Regions from separate parts of the Janthinobacterium sp. JC611 genome, predicted to be linked through region 1. Evidence: predicted binding sites of a transcription regulator. Region 1 holds the regulator's gene; each other region holds the start of a gene.

Evidence for each region. Region 1 encodes NrdR, which represses ribonucleotide reductase genes. Its sites were predicted from a motif close to CACNANATNTNGTG; they were not measured.
Region 2: a site for NrdR is predicted at 4,561-4,574, ahead of J0O65_RS20470 (ribonucleoside-diphosphate reductase subunit alpha). Genes of this name have one in related genera too.
Region 3: a site for NrdR is predicted at 5,784-5,797, ahead of J0O65_RS14750 (ribonucleoside triphosphate reductase). Genes of this name have one in related genera too.

The regions. Positions count from the first base shown of each region.
Region 1 is NZ_JAFLJN010000007.1:81,525-91,436, reverse strand. Features, by position in the region: gene J0O65_RS07180 (GspH/FimT family protein) at 1-282, opposite strand, end outside; gene J0O65_RS07175 (type IV pilin protein) at 286-786, opposite strand; gene J0O65_RS07170 (PilC/PilY family type IV pilus protein) at 873-4,718, opposite strand; gene J0O65_RS07165 (pilus assembly PilX family protein) at 4,715-5,299, opposite strand; gene J0O65_RS07160 (PilW family protein) at 5,384-6,343, opposite strand; gene pilV (type IV pilus modification protein PilV) at 6,340-6,909, opposite strand; gene nrdR (transcriptional regulator NrdR) at 7,141-7,605, opposite strand; gene glyA (serine hydroxymethyltransferase) at 7,750-8,997, opposite strand; ZMP/ZTP riboswitch at 9,109-9,233, opposite strand; gene ybgC (tol-pal system-associated acyl-CoA thioesterase) at 9,517-9,912, shown strand, end outside.
Region 2 is NZ_JAFLJN010000032.1:86,842-96,753, reverse strand. Features, by position in the region: gene J0O65_RS20500 (ABC transporter substrate-binding protein) at 1-683, shown strand, start outside; gene J0O65_RS20495 (hypothetical protein) at 747-1,286, opposite strand; gene J0O65_RS20490 (cytochrome C assembly family protein) at 1,613-2,416, shown strand; gene J0O65_RS20485 (PP0621 family protein) at 2,413-2,667, shown strand; gene J0O65_RS20480 (sigma 54-interacting transcriptional regulator) at 2,779-3,858, shown strand; gene ampD (1,6-anhydro-N-acetylmuramyl-L-alanine amidase AmpD) at 3,836-4,447, shown strand; gene J0O65_RS20470 (ribonucleoside-diphosphate reductase subunit alpha) at 4,840-7,791, shown strand; gene J0O65_RS20465 (ribonucleotide-diphosphate reductase subunit beta) at 7,939-9,090, shown strand; gene J0O65_RS20460 (SDR family oxidoreductase) at 9,179-9,912, opposite strand, start outside.
Region 3 is NZ_JAFLJN010000021.1:91,476-101,387, reverse strand. Features, by position in the region: gene aspT (aspartate-alanine antiporter) at 1-138, opposite strand, end outside; gene aspT (aspartate-alanine antiporter) at 195-1,877, opposite strand; gene J0O65_RS14775 (heavy-metal-associated domain-containing protein) at 2,355-2,618, shown strand; gene ubiT (ubiquinone anaerobic biosynthesis accessory factor UbiT) at 2,633-3,184, opposite strand; gene ubiV (ubiquinone anaerobic biosynthesis protein UbiV) at 3,205-4,101, opposite strand; gene ubiU (ubiquinone anaerobic biosynthesis protein UbiU) at 4,111-5,148, opposite strand; gene J0O65_RS14755 (hypothetical protein) at 5,310-5,720, shown strand; gene J0O65_RS14750 (ribonucleoside triphosphate reductase) at 5,844-7,592, shown strand; gene nrdD (anaerobic ribonucleoside-triphosphate reductase) at 7,589-7,789, shown strand; gene J0O65_RS14740 (anaerobic ribonucleoside-triphosphate reductase activating protein) at 7,779-8,486, shown strand; gene J0O65_RS14735 (Pls/PosA family non-ribosomal peptide synthetase) at 8,634-9,912, shown strand, end outside.

The sequences.
Region 1 (9,912 bases):
ATTGGCATTGCGGTCGATAAACACCAGCCAGCCCGTGCCCCAGTCCGTGCCACCGGGCCCGGCCGGCATCAACAGCACGCGCTGCCCGCGCGCCATCGCCTGCGCCCGTGTCAACTCGATGGCCGAGAACAAGTCCGTGGCCGCCGCGCGCACCTGCTGGCGCGCCAGCACCTGCCGCAAAGCGGGCATGGCGGCGGCCGCCAGCAGCGCGGCTATCGCCAGCACGGCCAGCAATTCGAGCAGGGTGTGCCCTGTCCGGCGCGGATGCTTGCGCGTGCTCATGGCCTAGGGCCAGCAATGGCTGGCGGGGCCGCTGCTGCCGCGCTGGCCCGTGCTGCTGAACGACAGGACACCGCAATCGACATCCTGGAACTGCGCATCGACCTTGGGCGTGCCCGGCATGGCGCGCAACAGCACGCATTGCCCGATCGCCAGGCCGGGACAGGCCAGCGCCTCGATTTCATACGCGCTGCCGGCCGCGCCCACGTCGCCGGACCACCATGGAAACTGCTGCACTTGCGACGCTGGCGACGCCGAGGAAAAGGCCAGGTAGCGGTTGTTTTGCGAATAATAGCGCTCCTGCTGCTGCATCAGCCGCAGCAGGGCCGCCTGCCCCTGCACCCGCTTGGCGCGCACGATATGGCCTTGATACGCGGGCACGGCCAAGGCCAGCAGCAGACTCATGATCGCCAGCGCGGCCAGCAGTTCGATCAGGCTGAAGCCCAGAGTGACGGCAGGGGTGCCGCCGTTTGCAGCAGGCCCATTCCGCCTTGCCAGCATGCCCATGCGACCTCCCCTTTTTTTCAAAAAGCGCCAGCCGATGCGCGGCACCGGCCTGCGCTGCGTTAGCTTTCCGCACGCCACACTTAGGCCTATTTTTTCTTGGCCGCCTCATGCAATTCGCGCCAGTTCGCCACTTCGCGCCAACTGAGGCGCCGGGCCGGCAGCGGCGCGCTGGCGACCTTGAGCCCCGCCCCGCTGGCCGCACCGGGCAAGCCAGGTTGCAGCACCGCCAGTTCCGTGCGCCCCTGGGCCCGCCCTGCCGCCGTCGCGGCACCCACCGTGCTGTTCAATTCCAGCGCCAGCGGCGACGCGCGCGCCAGGCCATCGAACAAGCGCCCCGTCTGCGCACCCGCCTGCACGACACCGGCGCCATCGGCGGCGAAGCCGCTCAGCACATCGAGCACGTACAGGCGCGTGGCCGGCTTGGCGCAAGGGTCGCGCCCGGGCAGGACGGTATTGAACAGCACCTTGCCGGCGGCCAGCACGGGACTGCTGATGCTGCGTTCGCCCGTCTGCGCGGTATTGAAAAAATCAAGGTACCAGCCGCGCATGGCGTCGCTGCCCGTATAGCGCAGCTCGGCGCCATCGACGCGCACGCCGCCCACCGCCTCGCCCAGGCTGCGCTGCTCCAGGTCGGCCCGGCTGCGCGTGGGAGATGACTCGCGCACATCGTCGCGCACGGCGTAAAACGACTGCGACAGGAAGGCGGCAGGCCAGGTATCGGCCGCTTCGACCAGCTTGCCCGTGCCGAACAGCAGCACATAACCGCCAGCGGGCGCATACGCCACGTTCAGTTGCTGCGTCACGGGCTGGCGCCGGCCCAGCGCATCGCGCGCGACAAAGACGAGCTTGCGTCCCTTACTCTCCGTCCACGGCGGCCCGCCCGCCATGTCGAAGCGCCAGATGTTGCCCTGCAAATCGCCCGCATACAGATACGCCAGCGCACCATCGCCGCCCGGCACCACGGCGGGCGGACCCAGCGCGCGGGGGATGGCATCGGCGTCCGCCTCCCCATCGCTTTCATGGCTATCGCCGCCGCTGGCCACGGGCACCTTGAGGCGGAAGTAATTGCTTCCCAACACCCAGGGCGTGCCGGGCGCCTTGTCCAGCGCCAGCAGGAAGATGGCGGCCGCCGCTGCGGGCGCCGTCGTATCCTTGCCGTCGTCCACATGGTTGTTGTAGCCGCTGGCGACGATGGCAACATCGCGATAGGCCGGCGCGCCGTCCTTGCCGCCCATGTTGACGCGGGCAAAGGCGGGCGGCGCGCGGATGTTGCCGATCAGCTTGTCGTCGCGGTCCGTGAATTCCCACAACGCCCCGTCTTGCGCGAAGCGCGACGGGTCGGTGATGTCGAGCGCGAACACGCCTTGCGCCCCACCGCCCATGCCCGACACCAGCACCGTCTTCCAATGTCCCAGCGCCAGCACTTCCGCCGTGGCCGCCGCGCCGTCGAGCAGCGGCCCGGGGCTGTAGTGAGTGCTCGCAGCGGCGGCGGCCGTGTGCAGCAGCGCTTGCGGCAGATAGGCAAACGCTTCGCTGCCCGTGCGCGCATCGAAGGCATGCAGCAAGCCATCGTTGGCGCCCAGGTACAGCATTTTGCGCCGCTGCAGCAGCGCCTGGCGGTGCAAGCCATAAGCGGCGCCCGGCATGCCCAGCCCCGGCGCGCCCACGTACAACAGATTGCCGTACGGTGACGCGCCCAGGCTGCCTGACCGGCGCCGCAGGAAGCCACCCGGCTGGCCCACCTCGTGCGTGCGCTGGCCCAGCAGATACGCCAGGCGCGCTTCCCCCAGTCCATCGCCGCCGTCGAAGGCGCCGCGCTGTTCCCCGTCCAGCCGCGCCCAGGCCAGCGGCATCAGGGCGCCCTGGGCATCAAGCGTGTAGACGGGACGCAAGGGTGCGGGCGCGCCATCCGGTACGGACTTGTCTCGTCCGCCGGCAGTCCACGATGACTTCCCGGGAAGCAGTGCGCCATCGGGGCCCAACGCAAACGCGGTGCGCGACAAGGTCATGCCTCCGTCGGCCAGGCGCATTCGCGTGTGGAACCAGTAGGCTTCTTCCGTGCCGCTGGCCAGCGCCATCAGGGCCGGCCCGGCTAGCGTCGCCGGCAAGCCGCCCTTGTCGGCGGCCGCAAAGGCCGCGCGCAATCCCCCGATCAAGGCGGCCGGATCGCTGCCGGGCAGGTAATGGGTGGGCCAGCGGCCGTCGAGGCTCCACTCCTCCAGCGCGCTACCCGCCATGCTCTTGAAGGGGTTGGCGTCGCCGTTCGCATCGAGAAAGCCGCCATATTTGGCCACCAGTGACAAGGGGGTGACGGCGGAAGTGGCGGCCGGGTCGCCCTGGCGCAAGTCGCCCGCATAGTGCTCGACTTTTGCAACACCGTCGTTCTTGCCGCCGGGACGCAGGATCTGCACATGCGACCAGTAGGCCAGGCCCGCCGCATGGTAGCTGGCGCCGCCCGCCCCCTCGGCCAGCCATTCCAGCGCCGCCAGTTCGGGCCGTGGCGTGGGATTGCCCTGCGCGCCAGCGCTTTCCAGGCTGCCCACCGCATGCGTCCAGGCCATCGCGTCCAACGGCGGCGACACAAAGCCGTCGGCGGCGCGGGCACGGTCGCCATTTGACGCGGGAGTCGCCGGGACATTGCCGGGCACGTAGCGGTCGACCGCCATGCCCGCATCGCCAAGAGTGACGATGCTGTGGCGCTGGCAGCTGGCCGTTTGCGGGTCGCTCCACGCAATCACCACCGGCAAGCCGTCGTCAATGGCAGGCGGGGCCGTGACGGGCGGCACCACGGCGCTCGCTTGCCGTCCCTGCAGGTAGCGCAACGATTCGTACAGCAATTCGGCCGTTGGCGCCGCGCTGGCGTACCTGCCGGGATGCCCGGCGTTGCCCCGGCCCAGGCCATTGATGTAAGCGGTCACCCCGCCGCCAGGGCCCGCAGCTTGGGTCACCGTTGGCGCCACATACACGCCGGTGGCGGGATGCCACTCGACGTCGGCATTGTCTTGCGGCAGATAGTCGGGCGCCGCCCAGCGTTGCCGCCCCACGTGGGCCAGCGGCGCGCGCAACACGCCGCCATACACGGGGCTTGCGCCGGCGGGCACGCCGTTCAAATGGCCAAACACGCCCACGCGCACCCTGCCGCCATGGCGCTGCACGGCGCCCACCGGCTTGTAGTTCTTGCCATACGCCAGGCACAAGTCGTCGCGCAGCGGCCCCTCATCAGCGTCGCACACGCGCACGCGCGCAAGGAAGACGCCGTGCGTGGCAGCGGCGCCGGGCGCGTCGCAATTGCCGCCCGCAGGCAAGCTGGCGTCGCCGAACAGCAGGCGGTTGCGGCAGGAAACGATGGCCAGTTGCGCCAGCGCAAACGGCGTCGCCGCCGCCACGCCAGCCTGCAAGACCTTGCGCGGGAAAAAGACGGGATGGGAAAAAAAGTCGATGGGGCCGGCGGCATCGGGCAGGTAGGCGCGCTGCAGCACCGTCTTGCGCACTTCGTCGACGACGCGGTCGCCGCCCGTCAGCGCATAGCGCACGATGTCGAGCATGCTGGTAGCAGCCCAGTTGAGAAAGTTGCCGCTAAAACTATCGCCGCCGCAGCCGTGCAGCGCATCGGCCGGTTTCAACACGGAGAAGTAAGCGGTCGCTACGCGCAAGTCCGGCAGCATGACCCCGTCCTTGCTGCGGTATGGATAGCGGTAGCACATGCGTGCATGGAAGTAACCGAGGTACTCGCGCTGCGGCGCATACTCGCCGCCATGCGCGGCGGCGGCCGCCGCATGCGTGAAAGACAGGTTGAGCAGCAGATTCGGCGGCACCCTGGCCCCATGCAAGCCCGCGTCGGCCCGCGCCAGCGTCACTGCGGGAGGGGCGGCAACGGCGACGCAAGCCAGGCAAGCCAGCAACAGCAAGCAGACGGACGCCAGCGCCCTCATGGCCCCGCTCCCGCCGCCTGCTTGCGATAATAACTTTGCAGCACCACTTGCGTGCTTTCCTGTGCGCCAAAACCCATGGCCGTGATGCGGTATACATAGCTTTGCGTGGCCAGGCCGCCAGCCACTGCCGTGGCCTGCGCGCCGGGCAGGTGAAACGGCAGCAGTTCGATGAGGTAGCGGGGTGGGCGCGACGGCAGGAAACCCTGCCCCGTCTGCATGACGGCGCCCGTAAACTGGCCATATGGCACGGTCCGGCTGCTCGCTTGCGCGCCATCGAGGTCCATACTCAGCCAGAGCGCCGGCGCGTCCGGGGCTGCGGGCAGGCACAGGCCCAGCGCGCCGCCCTCGCCGCAGCCATCCGCGAACCCGGCCGCGCTGCCTGGTGCGAAGAGGCTGCTGCGTCCCGGTGCGCCGGGCAAGCCTTCGATATCGTTCTGCGCATCCACCAATGCCTCCTCCGCCGCCTGAAATGCGATCTGCCGGTCGCGCTCGCCACGCGCCGCCTTTTCGCCCTGCAAGGCCATCTGCGCCGCCGATATGCCCAGCAACAAGATGATCACCAGCAGGCACAGCACATACACGAGAGTGGCGCCACCGCAGCGGGCACGAGGTCGGCACCACGGTGCGCAACAGCGGACGCCTGCGCCGGCCATCGCGCCGCCCGCCTAGGCCGGCCCGTTGCGCAGCATGATGCTCGTCTGCGCCAGTTGCCGCAGCCTGGAACGCGTCGCGGCGGGCAAGGACGCGCGCGCGATGCGCACGCCCGTGTCGCCGGCGCCGTGCGCCTCGGCATACGCCTGGCCGAACAGGTCGAACCGCGCCGGACCCAGTTCCGCCATCTTGTCGGCCTGGCCCACCTCGCCATGCAACAGCAGCGCCACGCGCACGCTGGCCACGCGCTTCCAGTGCGTGCGCCGGTAAAAATCGCGCTGGCGCGCGGCCGCATCCGCTCCCGCCAGCACCAGCGCCGCATCGTAGGCGTCGAGCATGCTGGCGTTGACATAGCGGTTCGCCACGCCGTCGGGCGGCGTATCCGTGTCGAGGCCATACAGCACCTGGAAAGCATCGACGCCGCGGATGACGGCGTCCGCGCCCCAGCCGTTCGCGCCCCGGTATTTGCAGCGCAATTCCCCCTCGCCATCGGCGCCCTGGGCCACATAGAAAATGCTCCAGCCCCGCTGCGCCTCCGTTTGCGCGGCGCCCACGCCGAAGCCCGCGCAATTGAGCACCGAACCATCGCCGCCCGCCTCCTTGCCGGCGCCGTAATAACGCAGGGCCAGCACGTCGCTGCCATGCAGGGCATCGGGCAGCGCGCCGCTGATGCCCTCGCTGTTCTTGCCCAGGCTGTGCGCGTCGAGCCCGGCGATATTCGCGCTGTCGTCATCGGCATGGGCGACGGGCGCGGCGCTGCTGTCCCAGTTCACGTACGCCGTCTGGCGCACGGCGCGGGCGATGGTGTCGAGCGCATAGCGGCCATTGTCGTCCAGGCGCGCACTGGCGGACTGGTCGCCATAGCTGCCGCTGGCCGCCAGCAGCATGGTGCTGGCGGCCAGCATCAGCAGCGCGCCCAGCGACAGGGCCACCAGCAATTCGAGCAGGCTAATGCCACGATGCCGGCCGTTCATGCGCCGCCTCCGCCCAGTTGAAACGCCAGCCTGGGCAGCGACTCGCCTGCCGCATTCACGGCGGATGAACCGTCGGGCGAACGGGCGCGCCAGCCCAGCTTGATGACGATGGGCGCGCCCTTGCCGCCGCTGCACGCCCAGTGCAAGCCTTGGGCGGCGGCATCCCACGCGGAAGAATCGCGGCAGATATGCAAACGCGCGCCGGGCAAGGCCGCATGCAGCGCCAGCTTCCATTCGGCGATGTCGAATTGCGCCAGTTCGGCCGCGCCGCAGGCGCTAGCACCGAAGCAGTCCGGCGCGCCGCCGCCAGCTTCGGCATCGTCCGCCGCCGCGTAGGCCACGTTCAGGTAGGGATTGCCCGTATCGGGGCCATTCATGAGCACGCTGTTCGCGCGCATGCGTTCGGCCATGCCGGCGGCCAGCTGCACGCCCGCCGACAGCAGCGCGGACTCATGGCGCGCGCGCAGGGAGTGCAGTTGCAGGATGCTGGCGCCCAGCAGGCCCAGTGCCAACAGCAGCAGCGACACCAGCACCTCGACGAGGCTGCTGCCACCCGCAGGAAACATATCGCGACCGCCATTGCGCATGCGCTACTCCCTTCCGCAGACACGGTCGCAAGAACAGGCGGCCCAGCTACAAAGATAGGCGGACGCAGAAAACCGCGTCTGCGCTGGCGCAAACAGCACGGCGATAAGGTGAGAAGAACAGGGTTGGTATTGATCAGACCGCTTGCCAGGCGAACCTTGGCGTGATGAAGACGGGGCGCACGCTCGGCCCCGTTGTCGGCACGGTGTGCGTCAGGGCTTGCTGCGCGCCTGTCCCACTTCGGCGATCGCATCCTGGAACTCGGCCAGGTCTTCGAAATTCTTGTAGACGGAGGCGAAGCGGATGTAGGCGATCTTGTCGAGGCGCTTGAGTTCCTGCATGACGAGCTCGCCAATATAGCCGGAATCGACTTCGCGCAAGCCGCTGGTCAGCAGCTTTTCCTGGATGGAGGCAATGGCCGTATCCACAGAGGCGGCCGCGACGGGACGCTTGCGCAAGGCCAGCATCAAACTGCCGCGCAACTTATCCGCAGCGAACTCCGTCCGGCTGCCATTCTTTTTGACGACGGCCGGCATGATAAGTTCAATGCGTTCGTAAGTCGTAAAACGCTTGTCGCATTTGCCGCAGCGGCGGCGGCGCCGAATGGCATCCCCTTCCTCCGATACGCGCGTATCGAGAACCTGGGTGTCGCCGTGCTGGCAAAATGGACATTTCATGGGCTGGCTACAACTTTATAGTAATAATTACGGGAAATCGCCGCCCTTGTACAAAGGGCGCCCGAATCACTCCGGGCGCCCTTGGGCACGACTGGAATGTGTCAGACAGAATCTTACTCCGTATGACACATTCTGGACAGTCTCTTAAGCAGCGTACACCGGGTGCGCGTCGGCCAGTACTTTCACGGCCGCTTTGACGCGCTCGATGGTGGCGGCGTCATGCGGATTGTCCAGCACGTCGGCGATCAGGTTACCCACTTCTTCCGCTTGTGCTTCCTTGAAACCGCGCGTCGTCATCGCCGGGCTGCCCAGGCGGATGCCCGAGGTGACGAATGGCTTTTGCGGGTCGTTCGGGATGCCGTTCTTGTTGCAGGTGATGTGCGCGGAACCGAGGATGGCTTCGGCTTCCTTGCCCGTCAGGTTCTTGGCGCGCAGGTCGACCAGCATGACGTGCGATTCGGTGCCACCGGACACGATGCGCAGGCCGCGCTTGATCAGGGTTTTCGCCAGCACGTCGGCGTTCTTGATCACTTGCTTCTGGTATTCGACGAATTCAGGGCTCAGCGCTTCCTTGAAGGCGACGGCCTTGCCGGCGATCACGTGCATCAGCGGGCCGCCCTGGATGCCGGGGAAGATGGCCGAGTTGATGGCTTTTTCGTGTTCGGCCTTCATCAGGATGATGCCGCCGCGCGGGCCGCGCAGCGATTTGTGCGTGGTCGAGGTGACGAAGTCGGCGAACGGCACCGGGTTCGGGTACAGGCCGGCGGCGATCAAGCCCGCGTAGTGGGCCATGTCGACCATGAACCAGGCGCCCACTTCCTTGGCGATCTTGCCGAAGCGTTCGAAGTCGATCTTTTTCGAGAACGCCGACGCGCCGGCGATGATCAGTTTCGGCTTGCGTTCGCGGGCCAGGCGTTCCATCGCCTCGTAGTCGATGTCTTCTTCCGCCGTCAAGCCATATGACACGACGTCGAACCATTTACCGGACATGTTCAGCGGCATGCCGTGGGTCAGGTGGCCGCCTTCGGCCAGCGACATACCCATGATCAGGTCGCCTGGTTTCAACATGGCGAAGAACACGCCCTGGTTCGCCTGCGAGCCGGAGTTCGGCTGCACGTTCGCGCATTCGGCGCCGAACAGCTGTTTCACGCGGTCGATGGCCAGTTGCTCGGCCACGTCGACGTATTCGCAGCCGCCGTAGTAGCGCTTGCCTGGATAGCCTTCGGCATACTTGTTCGTCAGCTGCGAGCCTTGCGCTTGCATGACGGCGGGCGACGTGTAGTTTTCCGACGCGATCAGTTCGATATGATCGTGCTGGCGCACGTTTTCTTTTTGAATGACGGCGAACAATTCAGGATCGACGTTGGCGAGGGTGTGATCTTTTGCAAACATGTAAAAACTCCAAGTATGAGGGTGCTTGTACTGGCAGGTTGGATCGAATGAGGGGAGCCGGCGTTAAGTGAATAACAACATTTGACGGGCAGCCTCTTCGTGCTTTTCCATAGTGGCTACCCAGGCGAACGGCTGATGAAAAATCTCACGTTTCCCGGTGGGTGCCCACCTTTCGCCGGTTTGCCGATCGCCATCCATGGAAATCGCCCGACTTTTCGCCAGTCACGTGAGACGGAATGGAAATCAAATTGTAAGTTAAGTGCCCAAATTGAGCAAGGAATGCAACCGTGCGGCTATAATCGCCGCCCGGGCAGCGCCCGTCCACGATCTTAAGCTGGACGTAAACTTTGCCACGGCATGTAAGCGTATGTTACGGGGCTTGCCATCGCAGCCCTGCGTTTTACAATGCTGTGGTGCAACTTATATGCAGCTTTTGCATGGTTTTCCAGCAAGCGCCCACAGTCACAAGAAGAAAAATCGCGTAAAATGTTGCTCAATCTCACTACTGGCGCAATAAACATGCCTTCAGTCTTTACCTGGAACGTACGTGTCTACTATGAAGACACCGACGCCGGCGGCATCGTCTACTACGCTAACTACCTGAAATTCTTCGAGCGCGCGCGCACCGAATGGCTGCGCGCCATCGACGTGGGCCAGCAGACATTGCTGGAACAGCACGACGCGATGTTCGTTGTCAAAAGCGTCAACGCCGACTATCATGCGCCGGCCAGGCTCGATGACACGGTAAGATTAACCTTAAGCATAGAAAAAATGGGGCGCGCCTCCATCGTTTTCCTGCAACAAGCCTGGTGCGGCGACCGCCTGCTCAACACGGCCCGCGTCAAGATCGGCTGCGTCGACTCGGCACTGCGCCCGCGCGCCGTGCCTGATGCAGTCGCGGCCCGCATGCGCGCC
Region 2 (9,912 bases), on a different contig from region 1:
CCGGCTTTGCCAAGGGCGGCGCGCGCCTGGTGGCGGGCGCCGGGCAAAAGATTGCCAGCGTCAAGGAGCTCAAGGGCAAGCGCGTGGGCGTGACGCGCGGCGGCATCCAGGAAGTGCTGCTGCTGGCCGAGCTGGCGCAGGCGGGCCTGACGTATTCCGAAACCAAGGGCAAGGATGTGCAACTGGTGTTTCTGGCCTACGCCGACTTGAACCAGGCTCTGATGGGCAAGAATATCGACGCCATGATGCAGTCGGAACCGCAATCATCGCAGGCCATCAACAAGGGCTTCGGGAGCGAAGTCATCAAGCCGTACGACACGCCGATCGGCGAACCCGTGCGTACCATGGTGATGACGGAAAAGTTCTACAAGGAACGCCGTCCCGTGGCGGAGAAGTTCATGCGCTGCTTCGTCGAAGCGACGAAAACCTTTATCGACAACAAGGCGACGGCGGAAAAGTATGTGCGCGAAGTCGTGTTCCGCGGCCAGATCACGAAGGATGACTTCGACGACGCGATCAGCAATTCGCCGTATTCGTACGACATCACGCCCGAGCATATCCAGGTGACCACGGATGTGATGGTGAAAACGGGCGTGGGCCGCATGACGAAGCCGCCCGTAGCCAAGGACTGGGTCAAGACGGACTTGCTGGAGCAGGCGAAAAAGAGCCTGAACGTGAAGTAAATCAGGAAAGCATGAAAAAAACCTCCGCGCCGGTGCCGGTGCGGAGGTGGTGGCGGGGCGGCCTTAGCGGGCGTTGAAACCCATCCAGCCCTTCTCCGTCTGCCGGAAGCTCAAGGTGTAGATGCGGGTCAGCTCATCGCCTTTCTTGAGCTGGCGGCTGATGATGGCGCCGTAATTGTCTTGCACCAGCTGGTCCGACCATTGCAGCAGGTTCTCGAAGCGCTCGGCCGTCATCGCCGCCTGGCGCGCCAGCAGCGGCGCGGGAATCGCCTTCTTTTCCTGCTGCTGCGCCCAGAATTCGCGGAACACCTTGTTTTCGCCGCCCATGCCGCGCGCCATCAGGCCCAGGCCCATGGTCATGCCCACGGAGCCGTCCGTCTTCGCCTCCGCCTCGAGCTTGTCGGCCACGTCGGCCAGCAATTCCAGGTAGCCCACCTTGGCGCGCAGCACGGCCGAGCCCTTGATTTCATACTGTTCGTTCTCTTTCCAGCCGTTCAGCTTTTCCAGCTTCGCGATGTCGAAGTACTGCTTGTACAGGTCATAGCTTTGGATGGAGGTGCGGAAGTACTCTTCGTACGTGGATTGAGAAGGCGTATCTTTCATGCAGCCGCTTAAGACAGTGCAGGCGGCCAGCAGGAGAGAGGTCCAGCAGAATTTTCGAAAGGACATGGCGAGGGGCGGTGGCGTCAGGGTGGATGGCTGTTGCTCTGTGGACATAATTATAGGACTGGCTAATCAGGATGGCAACGTGCCTGCGGCGTGACGACCGTGCCTCGCAGGAAAGATTGCCGAAATCTTGAGGGTGCGCCACCCCGTCATGCCTCAGGCGCGATATCATGGCAGGCTTGCGGCATTCGATGGCGGCGTCGTGCCTGCCACCCGGTCTGTCGCCTGAATCTCGCTTGCCGGCTATGGTGTAAACTTAAACTATGCAGATCTATTTCTTTTTCATCGCCGCCCTGTTGTATGCGGCGTGCGCGGTGCTTCCCTCGTCCCGTGCCCGGCTCATTGCCGGCCTGACCGGCGTCGCCTGGCTGGCGCATGCCGCCACCCTGTGGTTCGACCTGATGGCGCCGGGCACCTTGCGCTTCGGCTTTTCCGCCATGCTGTCGGCCGCGCTGTGGGTCTCGGTGGGCGCCTACTGGATAGAGAACCGCAATTTCAGCCTGGACGGACTGCGCCGCATGGTCATGCCCAGCGCCGTCCTCGCCATCGGCCTGGCCTGGGCCTTTCCTGGCAGCCAGGTCAGCATGGAAGGCAAGTCGGCCGTGTTCGGCTGGCATATTGCCGTGGCCGTGCTCGCCTACAGCACCTTGACGATCGCCGCCTTTCACGCCGTGCTGATGGCGCTGCAGGAATCGCGCTTGCACACGCGTAGCGAAAGCCGCGGCTTCATCGGCACGGCGCTTGATCAGCTGCCAGCCCTGCTGACGATGGAAAAGCTGCTGTTCCGCATGATCGGCCTGGGTTTCATTTTGCTCAGCCTGACCGTGCTGTCGGGCATCGTGTTTTCCGAGCAATTATTTGGCAAGGCCCTCAACTGGGATCACAAGTCCGTGTTTACCATGCTGTCGTGGCTGCTGTTTGCCGCGCTGCTGGCAGGCCGCCGCTTTCGCGGCTGGCGCGGCAAGACGGCCCTGAGTTTTACCCTGGCCGGTTTCGCCACCTTGCTGCTGGCCTATGTCGGCAGCCGTTTTGTACTGGAAGTGGTTTTACACCGAGGATACGCATGACACGTGTTTTATTCTGGCTGGCGCTGGTTTTCCTGGTGCTGTTTGCTATCCGCAGCAAAATCCGTGGCATGCAGCAACGGGCCCGCGCGCAGCAGCAGCCGAATCCGTATGCGCCGCCGGCGCGGCCGCAGGAATTGCCGGATGCCGAGCTGATGCTGTGCTGCGCCCACTGCGGCGTGTACTACCCGGCCTCGGAAAACGTGCAGGCCAAGGGTCACGATTACTGCAGCCACGCGCACGCCACGCTGTAAGGACGGGCCCGCGCCGCGTTGCTCAGCCGTATCGTAACGTCCTGCGGCAGCCGTCCGGCGTAGCATCTGCAGCAGGCGGTTCGCCACCGCCCTTGCAGAAAGGCGCGTCCCATGTCCAGTCCCAGCCTCAGCCCGCATAGCGCCACCGGCGCCGGCATGCCGCCGGCGCCGCAACTGAGCGGCAACTCGCTGCCCATGCAGGCGCTGCGCGCGCAGATCGGCCGCATCGCCCGCTGCGGCGCGCCGGTGGCCATCCGCGGCGAATCGGGCACGGGCAAGGAACTGGCGGCGCGCGCCATCCATGCGCAGGGCGCGCGCGCCAGCTTCCCGTTTATCGCCGTCAACTGCGGCGCCATACCCGAAGCGCTGATGGAAGCGGAATTCTTCGGCTGCCGCCCGGGCGCCTATACGGGCGCGCTGCACGAGCGCCAGGGCCTGTTCCAGGCGGCCCACGGCGGCAGTTTGCTGCTCGACGAAGTCGATGATCTGCCGCTGGCCATGCAGGTGAAGCTGTTGCGCGTGCTGCAGGAGCGCCGCGTGCGCAAGCTGGGCGGCAGTACTGACGAAGCCATCGACGTGCGCATCCTGTGCGCCAGCCAGCATGGCCTGGCGCGCGGCGTGGCCGCCGGGACGTTTCGCCAGGACCTGTTTTACCGCCTCCATGTGATCGAGCTGGCGTTGCCGCCGCTGCGCGAGCGACGCGGCGATCTGCAGGTATTATGTGAGGTGATCCTCGCGCGCCTGTCGCCACGCCGGACCGTGAGCCTGGCGCCGCCGGTGCTGGCGGCCCTGGCCGCGTATGCGTTTCCCGGCAATGTGCGCGAACTGGAAAACGTGCTGGAGCGGGCGCTGGCCTTTGCCGACGGCGGCGTGATCGCGCTCGACGGGCTGGCCTTGCCGTCCACGGCGGGCGCCGTGCCCTTGCGGCCGGCGCCGGCGCTGCCGGCTTTGCCGCAGCGGCAATTGAGCCTGCCCGGCATGGCGGCGCATGGCGTGGCCGCCGTCGTGCCGCTGGACGCGTATTTGCGCCAGGCCGAGCGCGACATGATCATGCTGGCGCTGGTGCAGGCGCGCTACCACCGCGCGCGGGCCGCGCGGCAGCTGGGCCTGAGCGTGCGCCAGTTGCGTTACCGCATGCAGAAATTGACGATACAGGAAGCCTTGCCTGATGAGCACATGGACGATAGATGAAGACGGCTGGTGCGACGGCGCGCTGCGCTATGACTCGCCGTACTGCGATGCGCGCCCGGACGGTGCGCAAGTCGATTTGCTGGTGATCCATAACATCAGCTTGCCGGGCGGCCACTTCGGCGGGCCGCATGTGTCGGACTTGTTTACCGGCCGGGTAGATTATAATGCCGATCCTTCTTTCGCCGACCTGCGTGGCTTGCAGGTGTCGGCGCACTTTTTTGTGCGGCGCGATGGCGCGCTGGTGCAGTATGTTTCTACTGATCAACGTGCCTGGCATGCGGGCGCGTCCACTTTCGAAGGACGCCCGCAGTGCAATGGCTATTCCATCGGTATCGAAATGGAAGGCGCGGACGATGTGCCTTTCCAGCGGCGGCAATACCATGTGCTGGCGGCACTGACGGCGGCGCTGGTGGCGCGCCACGGGCTGTCGCAGGTGCGCGGCCACGAGCATATCGCACCGGGAAGGAAGACGGATCCGGGGCCGTTTTTTGACTGGCATTTTTATCAAGAATGCTGGCTGGAAACCCTGCGCGGACAGGCTGTGTTAGCGCTTACTTCGCGGGGATTGGGCTTTCCATCCATGCCCTGAAAAGTCAACCGAAATCGTATAAGAAAAGACAAAAAATTACGCTGACGGATGCCGGAAAACTATTGCATCCCCCTCCGATGGGCACTACAATTAGTGAAGAAGTTGGATGTAAAGACTATATGTAGTGCCATCACAGACGTTTTCAGAATTATTGTCAAAAGCTACCCGGATTGCTGATAAAGCACTGGAACTGGCGGTTCATCACCCTTGATCGTGTTTCGCGCCAGCCGGGCAGTGCGGTGTGGCGATCTGGATACTGAGCTGTTTTATGCATTATAAATTTACTATTTAGCAACAAATACCTGAAGAAACCCTGACCATCGGGCGTTCTATTCAACAACACACGCGGCAGCAAAACTGCAGGCTGACTTTAGCTGACAACGGGAGCTTCAATGCAATCACCACAAGATATTTCCATCCATCCAACGCCAGTATCGCCAGCGCCAGGCGCGGCCAACAGCGTGGCGAGCACGGGCGCGGCATTGGGCGACTATCGCATCATCCGCCGCAACGGCGCGGTGGTGGCATTTGAGCCTTCGAAGATCGCCATCGCCATGACCAAGGCGTTTTTGGCCGTTAACGGCGGTCAGGGCGCAGCCTCGGCACGCATCCGCGAACTGGTGGAACAATTGACCGACGGCGTGGTCGCCGCGCTGGTGCGCCGCCACCCGGGCGGCGGCACCTTCCATATTGAAGACGTGCAAGACCAGGTGGAACTGTCGCTGATGCGTTCGGGCGAGCACGACGTGGCGCGTGCCTACGTGCTGTACCGCGCCAAGCACATGGAAGAGCGCCGCCTGCAGAAGGAGGCGCAAGGCGCCTCCGCGCAAGTGACCGCACCGCAATTGAACGTGCTGGACAACGGCGTGCGCCGCCTGCTGGACATGCAGGAAGTGCGCGACCTGATCAACGCCGCCTGCGCCGGCCTGGAAAAGCACGTCGATGCCGACGCCATCCTGGCTGAAACGGTGAAAAACCTGTATGACGGCGTGCCCGTCGAAGAGCTGCACAAGTCGGCCATCCTGGCGGCGCGCGCGCTGATGGAAAAAGACCCGGCCTACAGCCAGGTCACGGCCCGCATCCTGCTGCATACGGTGCGCAAGGAAGTGTTCGGCAAGGAAGTGCCGCAAGCGGCCGCTGCCGCCGAATACCTGACGTATTTCCCGCAATACATTGCCAAGGGTATCGCCGCCGAGCTGCTGAACCCGGTACTCGCCAGCTTCGACCTGGAGCGCCTGGCGAAAGCCATCGTGGCCGACCGCGACTTGCAATTCGGCTACATCGGCCTGCAAACCCTGTACGACCGCTACTTCCTGCACATCCAGGACGTGCGCATCGAAATGCCGCAGGCGTTCTACATGCGCGTGGCCATGGGCCTGGCGCTGAACGAGGCGGACCGCGAAGCGCGCGCCATCGAGTTCTACAGCCTGCTGTCCTCGTTCGACTTCATGAGCTCGACCCCGACCCTGTTCAACTCGGGCACCCTGCGCTCGCAGCTGTCGTCGTGCTACCTGAGCACCGTCTCGGATGACCTGGAAGGCATCTACGACGCCATCAAGGACAATGCGCTGCTGGCCAAGTTCGCCGGCGGCCTGGGCAACGACTGGACGCCGGTGCGCGCCCTGGGCGCCCACATCAAGGGCACCAACGGCAAGTCGCAAGGCGTGGTGCCGTTCCTGAAAGTGGTGAACGACACGGCCGTGGCAGTCAACCAGGGCGGCAAGCGCAAGGGCGCCGTCTGCGCCTACCTGGAAACCTGGCACATGGATATCGAGGAATTCCTCGATCTGCGCAAGAACACGGGCGACGACCGCCGCCGCACGCACGACATGAACACGGCGAACTGGATTCCCGACATGTTCATGAAGCGCGTCATGGAAAAAGGCGAGTGGACCCTGTTCTCGCCGTCGGACACGCCAGACCTGCACGACAAGGTCGGCAAGGCCTTTGAACAGGCTTACCTGGGCTACGAAGCCAAGGCCGCCGCCGGCGAAATCCGCGTCTTCAAGAAAATCGCCGCGCTGGACCTGTGGCGCAAGATGCTGTCGATGCTGTTTGAAACGGGCCACCCATGGATCACGTTCAAGGATCCTTGCAACATCCGCAGCCCGCAGTCGCACGTCGGCGTCGTCCACAGCTCGAACCTGTGCACGGAAATCACCCTGAACACGGGCCCTGACGAAATCGCCGTCTGCAACCTCGGTTCCGTGAACCTGCCGGCGCACATGAAGGAAGGCAAGCTCGATCACGTCAAGCTGGCCAAGACCATCCGCACCGCCATGCGCATGCTCGACAACGTCATCGACATCAATTACTACGCCGTCGACAAGGCGCGCAATTCGAACATGCGCCACCGTCCGGTCGGCATGGGCGTGATGGGCTTCCAGGACTGCCTGCACATGATGCGCGTGCCGTTCGCCTCGGACGCCGCCGTGTCGTTCGCCGATACCTCGATGGAAGCCGTGTGCTACTACGCCTACCTGGCGTCGACGGAACTGGCCGAGGAGCGCGGCCGCTATGAATCGTATGCCGGTTCGCTGTGGGACCGTGGCATCCTGCCGCAAGACTCGGTGAAACTGCTGGCTGAGGAGCGCGGCGGCTACCTGGAAGTCGATTCCTCGTCGGCCATGGACTGGACCCCGGTGCGCGAACGCATCGCCAGGTTCGGCATGCGCAACTCGAATTGCGTGGCGATCGCCCCGACGGCGACGATTTCGAACATCATTGGCGTGTCGGCCTGTATCGAGCCGACGTTCCAGAACCTGTACGTGAAATCGAACCTGTCGGGCGAATTCACCGAGATCAACGGCTACCTGGTGCGCGACCTGAAGGCGCGCGACCTGTGGGATGAAGTCATGATCTCCGACCTGAAGTACTTCGACGGCTCGCTGGTGAAGATCGACCGCATCCCGCAAGACCTGCGCGACATCTACGCCACCGCCTTCGAAGTGTCGCCAAGCTGGCTGGTGGAAGCGGCTTCGCGTCGCCAGAAGTGGATCGACCAGGCCCAGTCGCTGAACATCTACATGGCTGGCGCATCGGGCAAGAAACTCGACGAGACCTACAAGCTGGCATGGCTGCGTGGCCTGAAAACCACCTACTACCTGCGTACCATCGCCGCCACCCACATGGAGAAATCGACCTCGCGTACCGGCGCCCTGAACGCCGTGGCAGTCGACGGCGGCATGTCGGCCAGCGCGCAGAGCGCCCAGGCGGCGGTCGTGGCGGCAGCGGCTGTCGCCGTGGCGCCGGTCGTGGCAGCGGCAGCGGACGACGCCGATGGCGAAGCCTGCTACCTGCGCCCGGGTGATGACGGTTTCGAGGAATGCGAAGCCTGCCAGTAAAAACCTGCTGCGCAGCAGGTTTTTAAAGAATTTAAAGTTGTCAGCCCAGAACTTCTGGGCTGATTCAATGTTGTCAATGTCCGCATTGTCCGATTCAACGGGCCTGTTGCGGATCGCCGGCTCGCCGGCATGGAAAGGAAGAAGAATATGTCGTTGTCTTGGGATGATGAAACCACGTCGGCAGCTGTGCCGCGTCCGGCGCAGCAAGCGCCGCTGGGTAATACCGATTTGAACCTGCCGGCCGGCGCCGAGCCGTCCGAAGCGAACGCCGAGCAAGTGGCGCGCCGCGTGAATGCCGACGACAAGCGCATCATCAACGGCAAGACGGACGTCAACCAGCTGGTGCCGTTCAAGTACAAGTGGGCATGGGACAAATACCTGGCCGGCTGCGCCAACCACTGGATGCCGCAGGAAGTGAACATGCAGCGCGATATCGAGCTGTGGAAAAACCCGAACGGCCTGACGGACGACGAGCGCCGCCTGGTCAAGCGCAACCTGGGCTTCTTCGTGACGGCCGACTCGCTGGCCGCCAACAACATCGTGCTGGGCACCTACCGCCACATCACGGCGCCCGAGTGCCGCCAGTACCTGCTGCGCCAGGCGTTCGAGGAAGCGATCCACACGCACGCCTACCAGTACATCGTCGAATCGCTGGGCCTGGACGAAGGCGAGATCTTCAACGCCTACAACGAAGTCAAGTCGATCCGCGACAAGGATGAATTCCTGATCCCGTTCATCAACACCCTGACCGACCCGGCGTTCGTCACCGGCACGGTGGAAAACGACCAGAAGCTGCTCAAGTCCCTGATCGTGTTTGCCTGCCTGATGGAAGGCCTGTTCTTCTACGTCGGCTTCACGCAGATCCTGGCGCTGGGCCGCCAGAACAAGATGATGGGTGCTGCCGAGCAGTATCAGTACATCCTGCGCGACGAATCGATGCATTGCAACTTCGGCATCGACTTGATCAACACGATCAAGATGGAAAACCCGCAGCTGTGGACGGCCGCCTTCCGCGAAGAGATCAAGGACCTGTTCATGAAGGCCGTGGAACTGGAATACGCGTACGCGGAAGACACCATGCCGCGCGGCGTGCTGGGTCTGAACGCGCCGATGTTCAAGGGCTACCTGCGCTTCATCGCCAACCGCCGCGCGCAGCAGATCGGCATCGAACCGCTGTTCGCCCAGGAAGAAAACCCGTTCCCGTGGATGAGCGAGATGATCGACATGAAGAAGGAACGCAACTTCTTCGAGACGCGCGTGACGGAATACCAGACCGGCGGCGCGCTGAACTGGGAATAAGCCAGCCGATGGCGTCACAAGTCATCATGTAACAAAGGCCTCGCGGATGCGGGGCCTTTTGCTATGTGGAAAGCTTATTGCACCGGGCTCACACGGTCGGGATGGTGCCGCCATCGATCACATACTCGGCGCCGTGGATCGACGCGGCGCGGTCCGAGGCCAGAAAGGCGACCAGTTCGGCCACTTCTTCCGGCTTGCCGGGGCGGCCGATGGGAATGCCGCCCAGCGTCTGCATCAGCTTCTGGCGCGCGTCGTCGTCGCTGATGCCGGCGTGGCCGGCCCAGCGCCGTATCATCGCCTGGGCCGCCGTGGTTTCGATGAAGCCCGGCGAGACGGTATTGATGCGGACGCCCTGCGGACCGAATTCCTTCGACAGTCCCTTGCTGTAGTTGCTCAGCGCAGCCTTGGCGGCCGCATACGCCAGCGTCGAATCGTACAGCGGCAGGCTGCGCTGGATCGACGAGATGTGGATGATCACGCCGTATCGGCGGGCCACCATCGCCGGCAGCAGGGCGCGGTCGAGGCGCACGGCGGCAAGCAGGTTGCCATTGAGCGCGTCTTCCCAGGCGTCGTCGTCCAGGGCCAGCGCGCCGCCCCCGGCGGCCGTCGAGCCGCCCACGTTATTGATCAGGATATCGACCCCGCCCAGGCTGGCCAGCGCCTCCCGGATCACCGTGTCGGTTCCCGCGCGGGTGCGCAGGTCGGCCGCGATGAAATGCACGCCAGCCGGCAAGCTGCTGGCGGCGGCGCGCGCCGTGGTCGCCACGCGGGCGCCGCGTTCGAGCATCAGTTGCAGCGTCGCCGCGCCCATGCCCTTCGTGC
Region 3 (9,912 bases), on a different contig from region 1:
CGCCACCAGCAGTGAACCGGCGACCCCGCCCAACTGGAATGAGCCGAACTTGATCTTGCCGATGTAGTAGCCCACTGCCAGGGAGAGGAACAAGGCAATTTCAGGCGACTTCTTGAATAACTCGTGCAACCATTCCATGCTGACCACCTTTCGTGTTGAAGGAATTCTTTACTGCGTGTGCTCTTGCAAGCTGCTCAGGCGTGGACGGAGCCGGCCAGGGCCACGATGAGCGGCCCCAGCAGGGGCAGCACCACGTTCGAAATCGCATACGTGATCGTGTAGCCCAGCAAGGGCGTGGAGTTGCCCGCCGCGTTCTGCACGGCCGACAGGGCCGGCGTGCTGCACTGCTGGCCGGCGATGGCGCCCAGCAGCACGGGCGCTTCCAGCTTGAGGAAAAAGTGCCCGACGCACAGGGAAATCGACGCGGGGATGACGGCGATGAGCACGCCCATCAGCGGCAGCGACAGCCCGTACTGGCGGACCAGGTCGATCGCCTGCGGTCCCGAGGCCAGGCCCACGCAGGCGATGAAGGTGGCCAGGCCGATATCCTTCATCATGTCGAGCGCGCTGGAGGGGATGCCCTGCATGCCCGGCTTGCGCGCCTGGTACCAGCCGAACACGAGGCCCGTCAGCAAGGCGCCGCCGCCCGTGCCCAGCGAAAACGGGATGCCGCCCAGCTTGGCCGTGAAGCCGCCGATGTACACACCGAGCACGATGCCGATGCTGGCATACACGATATTGCTGCGCTCGCCAGTGGGCACGCGCTTGCCGATGGCGGCCAGCGCCGTAGTCAGCTCGCGCCCTTCCGTCGTGCCATACAGGCGCAGCACGTCGTCGCGCTGCAGGGTCAGGTCGGGCAGCGGCGGCATGCTGTGCTCGCCCCGCACGACGGCCGCCACGTGCACGCCGGAGGGCAAGGCCAGCTGGCGCAAGGACTGGCCCACGAGGGCCGCCTGCTGCAGCACCACTTCCACGGCCGAGACGGCCATATTCAAGCCCGTCGTGTCGGCAAATTCCTCGCCCAGGATGGCTTCGGCCGCCACCAGCGCGGAACGGTGGCCGATCACCAGTACTTCATCGTTGGCGCGCAGGCGCAGTGCCGGCTCCAGGGGCAAGACCTTGCCATGCCGGCGCACGCGCGTGATGCTGGCGCGGCCCGCGAAAATATGCTGCAAGGCATCGAGACGGCGCCCCGCGCCGCGGCTGATGCGATAGGCGCGCCCCACCATGTCCGGCGTGGCCTGCACGCCATCGCCATCGGTCTGCGCGCCGCCCATCTTTTCCCACAATCTATCGGCTTCCTCGCGCAGGTTGACGCGCAACAACAGCGGAAAAATCTGGCTGGTGACGATGACGATGGAGATCAGGCCGAAGATATATGTGATCGAATACGCGGTGACCACGTTGGCCTGCAGCTCGGCGATGCGGGCGGCGGGCAGCGCCAGCTTGGAGATGGCGTCCGTGGCCGTGCCGACGACGGCCGATTCCGTCGCCGCACCCGCCATCATGCCGGCCGCCGTGCCCTGGTCCAGGCCCAGGAAGCGCGTGGCCAGCAGCACCAGCGCCAGCACCACCACCACTTCGATCAGGCACAGCAGGCCCAGGCGCAAGCCCTTGGCATTCAGGTTGGCAAAGAACTGGGGACCACCCGCATAGCCGAGCGCAAAGATGAACAGCATGAAGAAGACATTCTTGACGCTGGCGTCCAGGGTGATGCCCAGCTGGCCGATCAGCAGCGCGGCGATCAGGGTGCCGCACACGCCACCGAGCTGGATGGGGCCGAAGCGTATCTGCCCGACCGCATAACCGAGCGCCAGCGCCAGGAACAGGGCCAACTCCGGCACTTGGTGCAACACCGACGCGATCGAATCGAGCATGGACCAACCTTCGAAAAGATAAGGGATGGTGACGCGTTCATTGGCTGGCAGACGCTGGCGGTTGAACGGGCGTACAGGGCCCCGCACAGCACGTGGCCCGGAGGCCTGTGCTGGGGAAATGTTGTCATTAGGAATTATGTTCGGTGAAAATTTTACAAGTGTCAACAGGTGTTCTGTTGAACTCGTCTTGATCTTCATCAAACATCCTGCGCACGATTGGGGCGGCGATTTGACATAGCTCAACAATACTAATAGCAATGTTTTTGGACGATAGCAAAGTGCCTTGCGCGTCAGCGGCGTCGACGCCAACAGGGAAACTGTGTATAAAACAACAGCAGTTTCAAGCTGCCCACGCGCCGCTGGAATTAATCCAGATCAATAAAACCGCAAATAGAAAATAAATCTTGCGTGCGGCTCTGGACGGCATGCGCGCCCCTCGCCTACGCTGCTTTTTTATCGGAAAAACAAGAGGAACCCATGCAGACAGCACGCTTGAATATCATCGGAATGGATCACGAAGGTTGCGCCGACAGGCTGACGGGCGCGCTCGAAGCCGTCACCGGCGTGGCGACCGTGTGCGTCTCGCTGGCGCGCCACGGCGCCACGGTGCAATTTGACGAACGGCTGGCCACGCAGGAACGCCTGCTGGCCGCCGTCAATGACGCCGGCTTCATGGGCGAAGCGACGGATGAAGAACAGCTGGCCTCGTGCAGCGGCGCCTGCGGCCACTGCCGCCACTGAAGCCCGCCTGCCGCTCAGCCTTCCCGCGCGCCCCGGTCGCGCAAATGCGCCAGCACGCGGCGCGGTCCCAGCGCCTGCAGGTCGAACGGCGGCAATTCGATGGCGTCTAGCGTATTCTTGAACAGCAGCCCCAGTTCCGTATCGCCTTCCAGGCTCAGGCGGCGGCTGAAGAACAGGGTGTCCGGATCTTCCTGGCGCCGCGCCAGCAGCATCAAATCATGCACGCTGGCGGCGATGCACAGGTCCGGCACGTCGACATAGCGCTCCGCCACGAACACCGTGCCCTGCCACTCGAAATCGAAGGCGATGCCCGCGTCCAGCAGCCGCAGGCGCAGGCTGCGCCCTTCCAGGCTGCGCCGCACGTCGTCGGGCAATTGCGGCGCCAGCAGGCGGTTCAAGCCTTGCACGAACAGCCAGGATGCGGGATACGGCGGCAGCTTGGACAGCAATTCGGCCAGCGGTTCGGGCAGCCGGTACGACATGGCGGGCTTGCTCACGCCGGGCTTGGCCGGGACCGGGACCGGGGCCGGGGCCGGGACGGGCAATCTTTCCAGTTGATCTTGCATGGTGCTTCCTTTCGAGGCGTTCAATGGGCGGCGTGCAGTTCCATGCCGGGCTGGCCATGCCAGTAGCCGTCGCAAGCGCCGGCCGGCTGGCAGGCCGCCAGCTGGGCCTGGGCGCCGATGCCGCTGACCTGGCCGCGGCGGGCGCGGTCGAAGATGGCGATGACTTGCTCCGTATGCATGGACTGCGGGCTGATGCGCGCCACCGATACCCCCATGTCGCGCATGGCGTCGAGTTCGCGCACCAGGTTGTAGACCAGCGCCGACTGCGTCTGCGTGCCGTTCAAGACGAGGAAAGGCACTGCATCGCGCGTGCGCAGCAGCAGGCCGTCCGGTTCTTCCAGGCAGCTGTAGCCGCAATCGTCCTTCGGCAGGTTGCGGTTGCGCGCCGTGAAGCAGCGCGCGGAAAACGCCAGCGGCATGCGGCCGTAGGCGAACACTTCCGTCTCCAGCCCTTCCGGTTTCTGGCGCTGCATCTCGGCCAGCGCCGTCTGCCCCATTTCCAGCGGCATCACCCAGCGGTGCGCGCCCAGGCGCGCCAGCAGTTGCAGGCTGGGGCCGTTGAACAGGTTCAAATGGGGACCGGCGACGAAGGACGTGCCCTTTTCCATGCAGTGCACGGCGCCCATGTCGTTGGCCTCGACCGCATAGCGGCCATTGCCCGTGATGCGGCGCAGGGTCGCCAGTTCCGCGCCCGCCTCGATCAGCGCCTGCGTCGACAGCACCACTTCCTTGCCGGCGGCGGCCAGCATGTCGGCGATATCGAGCCAGTCGGCCAGGCGCAGCTCATGCCGGCGCGAACAGACGGTCTCGCCCAGGTAGACGATATCGACGGCGGTCGTGGCGATCTGCTGGTAAAACTCGAAAACGGTGGCGCGCGGCCAGTAGTACAGCAAAGGACCCAAAGATAGTTTTAACATGTTCTTCCTTTATTTCCAGGAGCGATGATAGGCACCGAGCGTGTGCTGCTGGCCCTCGGCCAGCTTGTCCATGGCCGCCATCCAGCCCGGCTTGACGGCGTAGCGCGCATTGCCTTCGCGGCAGGCGTCGATCGCTTCGCGCCACACGCGCGTGACCTGCGCCACGTAGGCGGGACTGCGCTGGCGCCCTTCGATCTTCACGGCCCGCACGCCCATGGCGATCAGCTGCGGCAGCAGCGCCAGGGTATTCAGGCTGGCCGGCTCCTCGATGGCGTAATACTCTTCGTCGTTGACTTCGAAACGCCCCTTGCACAGGGTGGGATAGCTGGCGTTTTCACCGGGCGCGTAGCGGTCGATCAGCACGCCGTTCAGGCGCGACTCCAGCCCTTGCGGCGTTTCCAGCCAGCGCACGGATTTCGCCGGCGAGCACACGCCGTGCGTATTCGGCGCCTCGCCCGTCGCATACGACGACAGCGCGCAGCGCCCTTCGACCATCACGCACAGGCTGCCGAAGCCGAAGACTTCGATCTCGACTTCCGTCTTGGCGATCAGTTGCTCCACCTGCGCCATCGACAGCACGCGCGGCAGCACGGCGCGGGCGATGCCGAAGTGTTCATGGTAAAAATTGATGGCTTCGTAGTTGGTGGCCGAGCCCTGCACGGACAGGTGCAAACGCAGCTGCGGGTGGTGCTCGCTCGCATACGCCATCAGGCCAGGATCGGCCACGATCATGGCGTCGATGCCGGCCTGCGCGGCGCGGTCGATGGCGCTGCGCCACACGGCCCAGTTGTGCGGCTGCGGATAGGTGTTCAGCGCCAGCAGCACCTTGCGCCCATATTGGTGGGCGTAGCGCACGCCCTCGGCGATGGCCTTCTCGTCGAAATTGAGGCCGGCGAAATTGCGCGCATTGGTGGCGTCGCGAAAGCCCAGGTACACGGTGTCGGCGCCATTGTCGACGGCCGCTTTCAAGGCCGGCAGGCTGCCGGCGGGACAGACCAGTTCCAGCGGTCCGGCCACGCGGGTGGCGGTGGTTGATTCAAGCATCATGATGTTCACAGTCCTGTATCGGCTCAGGGTGCAGACTATAGCCCCGCCCATACGGCCCAGTCCTTGACGCAGGTGAAGGAATGCATGCATGGCTGGCGCGCGTTCAACTTGCTTGACCTGGCTGTAAAATGCCGCCTTTTCTCCCTCTTCGATTGTCCGCCATGCCCCGCAAACCGCTGCTGATCTTTTTGCTCACCCTGTTCCTCACCGTGCTGCAAGTGCAGTGGGCGGCGCCGGTCGACGGCTACGATGACGCGACCCTGTCCGTGCTGTCGCCCGAGGTGCTGGGTGCGTATCCGGGCGTGCTGCTGCAGTTCCTGCAAGCCGTCTTCGCCCGCCGCGCCATGCCTTTGGCGCGCCAGGCCGCCATCTGCACCGGAGTGCTGGCCGTCTACTGGCTGCTGGCGAACGTCGTCACGTTCGACGCGCGCGTCGCCAGCTGGAGCACCTTCTCGCCGCTGGAAATCTGGGCGCACGTGCTGCCCGCCTCCATCCTCAGCATCGCCGTCTGCGGCGCCGCGTATTTCGGCGCGACCGTCCTGATCCTGCGCCAGGGCCGCGCGAAAAAGTAAACAAAGGCGCTTTTTTCACCTGCATCAAGGATTCGTCACACCACGGCACGCGCCGTTTGACGCCACTATATTTAGTGATTAATCTCCATAAAAACACCGCATGTTGTGTTTACCGGAGGTTTCATGACGACAAATGCAGTTCCATCCACACGCGGCCAGGTCGATGTCGCCGCGTCCATCAATGAATACCTGGAGCGGCGCGACTGGCGTGTCAACGCCAACGCCAACCAGGGTTACTCGCTGGGCGGCCTGATCCTCAACGTATCGGGCAAGGTCATCGCCAACTACTGGCTGGACCAGGTGTATCCGCCGGCAGTGGGCGCGGCGCACCGCGAAGCGGCGCTGCACATCCACGACCTCGACATGCTGGCCGGCTATTGCGCCGGCTGGTCGCTGCGCACCCTGCTGCACGAAGGCTTGAATGGCGTGCCGGGCAAGATCGAGTCAAGCCCGCCGAAACACATGTCGAGCGCCATTGGCCAGATCGTCAATTTCCTCGGCACCCTGCAAAACGAGTGGGCCGGCGCGCAGGCGTTCAGCTCCTTCGACACCTACATGGCGCCCTACATCCGCAAGGACAGCCTGCGCTACGCGGACGTGCGCCAGTACATGCAGGAGCTGATCTTCAACCTCAACGTGCCCTCGCGCTGGGGCACGCAGACGCCGTTCACCAACCTCACCTTCGACTGGGTCTGCCCGGACGACTTGCGCGAGCAGATTCCCGTCATCGCCGGCCAGGAGATGGACTTCAGCTATGGCGAGCTGCAGGCGGAGATGGACATGATCAACCGCGCCTACATCGAGATCATGATGGCGGGCGACGCCAAGGGCCGCGTCTTCACCTTCCCCATCCCGACCTACAACATCACCGAGGATTTCGACTGGCATAGCGAGAATGCGCAACGCCTGTTCGAGATGACGGCCCGCTACGGCCTGCCCTACTTCCAGAATTTCATCAATTCGGAACTCAAGCCGAACATGATCCGCTCCATGTGCTGCCGATTGCAGCTGGACTTGCGCGAACTGCTCAAACGGGGCAATGGCCTGTTCGGTTCCGCCGAGCAGACGGGTTCCCTGGGCGTGGTGACGATCAACTGCGCGCGCCTGGGCCACCTGTGGCGCGGCGACGAGCCGGCCTTGATGGCGGACCTGGACCGGCTGCTGGAACTGGGCAAGACCAGTCTGGAAATCAAGCGCCGCACCATCGAGGAATTGATGCAGCAAGGCCTGTTCCCGTACACGAAACGTTACCTGGGCACCCTGCGCAACCACTTTTCCACCCTGGGCGTGAACGGCATCAATGAGATGATCCGCAATTTCAGCGGCGACGCCCATGACATCACGAGTCCCGAGGGCCATGCGCTGGCGATCCGTCTGCTCGACCACGTGCGCGCCCGCATGCTGCAGTTCCAGGAAGAGACGGGCCATATGTACAACCTGGAAGCGACGCCGGCCGAAGGCACGACCTACCGCTTCGCCCGCGAAGACCGCAAGCGCTATCCCGCCATCCTGCAGGCGGGCACCGTCGACAATCCCTACTACACGAATTCGTCGCAACTGCCCGTCGGCCACACGGACGACCCGTTCGAGGCTTTGGCCCTGCAGGACACGCTGCAGCGCAAGTACACGGGCGGCACGGTGCTGCACCTGTACATGACGGAAGCGCTGTCGGACGCCAACGCCTGCCGCGAGCTGGTGAAACGCGCCCTGAGCCGCTTTTCGCTGCCCTACGTCACGGTCACGCCCACCTTTTCCATCTGCCCGCGCCACGGCTACCTGGCCGGCAAACATGAATTCTGTCCCACCTGCGACGCGGAACTGATCGCCCGCAAGCAAAACCACCCTGTTCCATCACTTGAGGAAACGCCATGAACGCACGTCCCGACTTCACTCCCGCCACCACCCTGCCCGACAGCGAACGCCAGCGCTGCGAAATCTGGACCCGCGTGATGGGCTACCACCGCCCCGTCGCCTCGTTCAACATCGGCAAGCAGGGCGAATTCCACGAGCGCCAGTATTTTACGCAAGCGAGCGCCCGGCTTGGCCAGCCCGCCTGCCATGGCGCTTGATCTGAAAGTGGGCGGCCTGACGCCCTTTTCCGCCACCGACTATCCGGGCCAGCTGGCGGCCGTCGTGTTCGTGCAGGGCTGCCCCTGGCGTTGCGGCTATTGCCACAATCCGCATCTGCAGGCGCGCACGCCGGAAGGCGCCATGCCGTGGCAGGACGTCCTGAGCTGGCTGCGCCGCAGAGTGGGCCTGCTCGACGCCGTCGTCTTCAGCGGCGGCGAAGCCTGCATGGACCCGGCGCTGGCGCGCGCCATGCAGGACGCCAGGACGCTGGGTTTCGGCGTCGGCCTGCACACGGCCTGCATCTATCCGCAGCGCCTGCAGGAAGTGCTGCCCCTCGTCGATTGGGTGGGCGTCGACATCAAGGCGCCGTTTGCCGACTATCGTCATGTGACCCGCGTGGCCGGCAGCGGCGACCCGGCGCGCGCCTGCCTGGACGCCATCCTCGCCAGCGGCGTGGCCTATGAATGCCGCACCACCATCCACCCGGACCTGCTGCCGGACGAGCAGTTGCTGGCCCTGGCCGCCACCCTGGCCGCCAAAGGCGTCGACAACTACGTGCTGCAGCAGTTCCGCGCCGACGGCTGCCTGGATATGGCGCTGGCCGGCCGCCCCCTGCACGGCTACCCGGCGGCGCGCACGGTGGCGCAAATCGGCGCCATGTTTCCCCGTTTTACATTCCGTAATCATGGCAGTTGAGCCGGCAAGCACATTATTTAGGAAAGCCCCGCAAAATTCCCCGTTCTGCAACGCTGAAATGCCTTGCGTGCTGTAATGTATCGACTGTGCCGCGCTCCATGCGCAGCCGCCAGATTCCACACACCGCATTACAGATAAGCGTCATCCATGAACGATTTCACCGCAGCCGGCCCAGGCACCCCTTCCACCCACGCCGACATCCTGTACGGCCCGCCGCGACCGGATCTGCTGCGCGAGGAAGTGCTGGCCGACCTGCTGGAAGCGACGGCACGCCGCTGCCCGCGGCAGATCGCGCTGATCGATGGCGAACGCCGCATCACGTATGCCGAACTCGATGCCCAGGCGGGCCTGGCCGCGTCGCGCCTGGTGGCCGCCGGCGTGAAACCCGGCGACATCGTCGGCCTGTGGCTGCCGCGCGGCGCGCATCTGCTGCTGATGCAGGCGGCCATCGCCAAGGCGGGCGCCGCCTGGCTGCCCGTCGATGAAGACACTCCCGTCGAGCGCCTGCAAGTGTGCCTCGATGACGCCAGCGGCGCGGGCGTCATCAGCTGCGCGCAGTTCGCGCCGCGCCTGGCGGACGCCGGCGTCCAGCGTCCCGTGTGGACGGCGGAAAGCCTGCTGGCCCCCGCCGCGCCGGGCGAAGTGTTGCCGACGCGGACAACCGTGCTGCCCGAGCACCCGGCCTACGTCATCTACACGTCCGGCTCCACGGGCAAGCCCAAGGGCATATTGATCAATCAACGCAGCATCTGCCACTTCCTGCGCAGCGAAAACGCCGTGCTGGAAGTGGCGCAGTCCGACACCGTCTACCAGGGCTTTTCCGTCGCCTTCGACATGTCGTTCGAGGAAATCTGGATCGCCTACCTGGTGGGCGCCACACTGTGGCTGGGCCCCAAGGATATCTCGGGCGACCCGGAAGCCTTGCCGCGCGCGCTGGCCGCCAACCGCGTCAGCGTGCTGCACGCCGTGCCGACCTTGCTGGCCCTGTTCGCCGAAGACGTGCCGAGCCTGCGCCTGATCAACCTGGGCGGCGAGATGTGCCCCGAGTCCCTGGTCGAGCGCTGGTCGCGCCCGGGCCGCGCCATGTTCAACACCTATGGTCCCACGGAGGCGACCGTCTCGTGCAGCCTGGCGCGATTGCGGCCCGGCGAACCCGTCACCATCGGCACGCCGCTGCCCAACTATGGCTTGCTGGTGCTGCAAGTGGCCGAACCGGGAGAAAACCGTCCATTGACATTGCTGCCTCGCGGTGAGACGGGGGAATTGTGCATCATCGGTCCCGGTCTGGCCGAGGGTTATCTGGGCCGGCCCGACCTGACGGTGGAAAAATTCCTGCCCAATCCGTGGACGACCAGCGCGGATGACGCCCGCCTGTACCGCACGGGCGACCTGGCCCGCATCGATGCCGACGGCCAGGTGCTGTGCC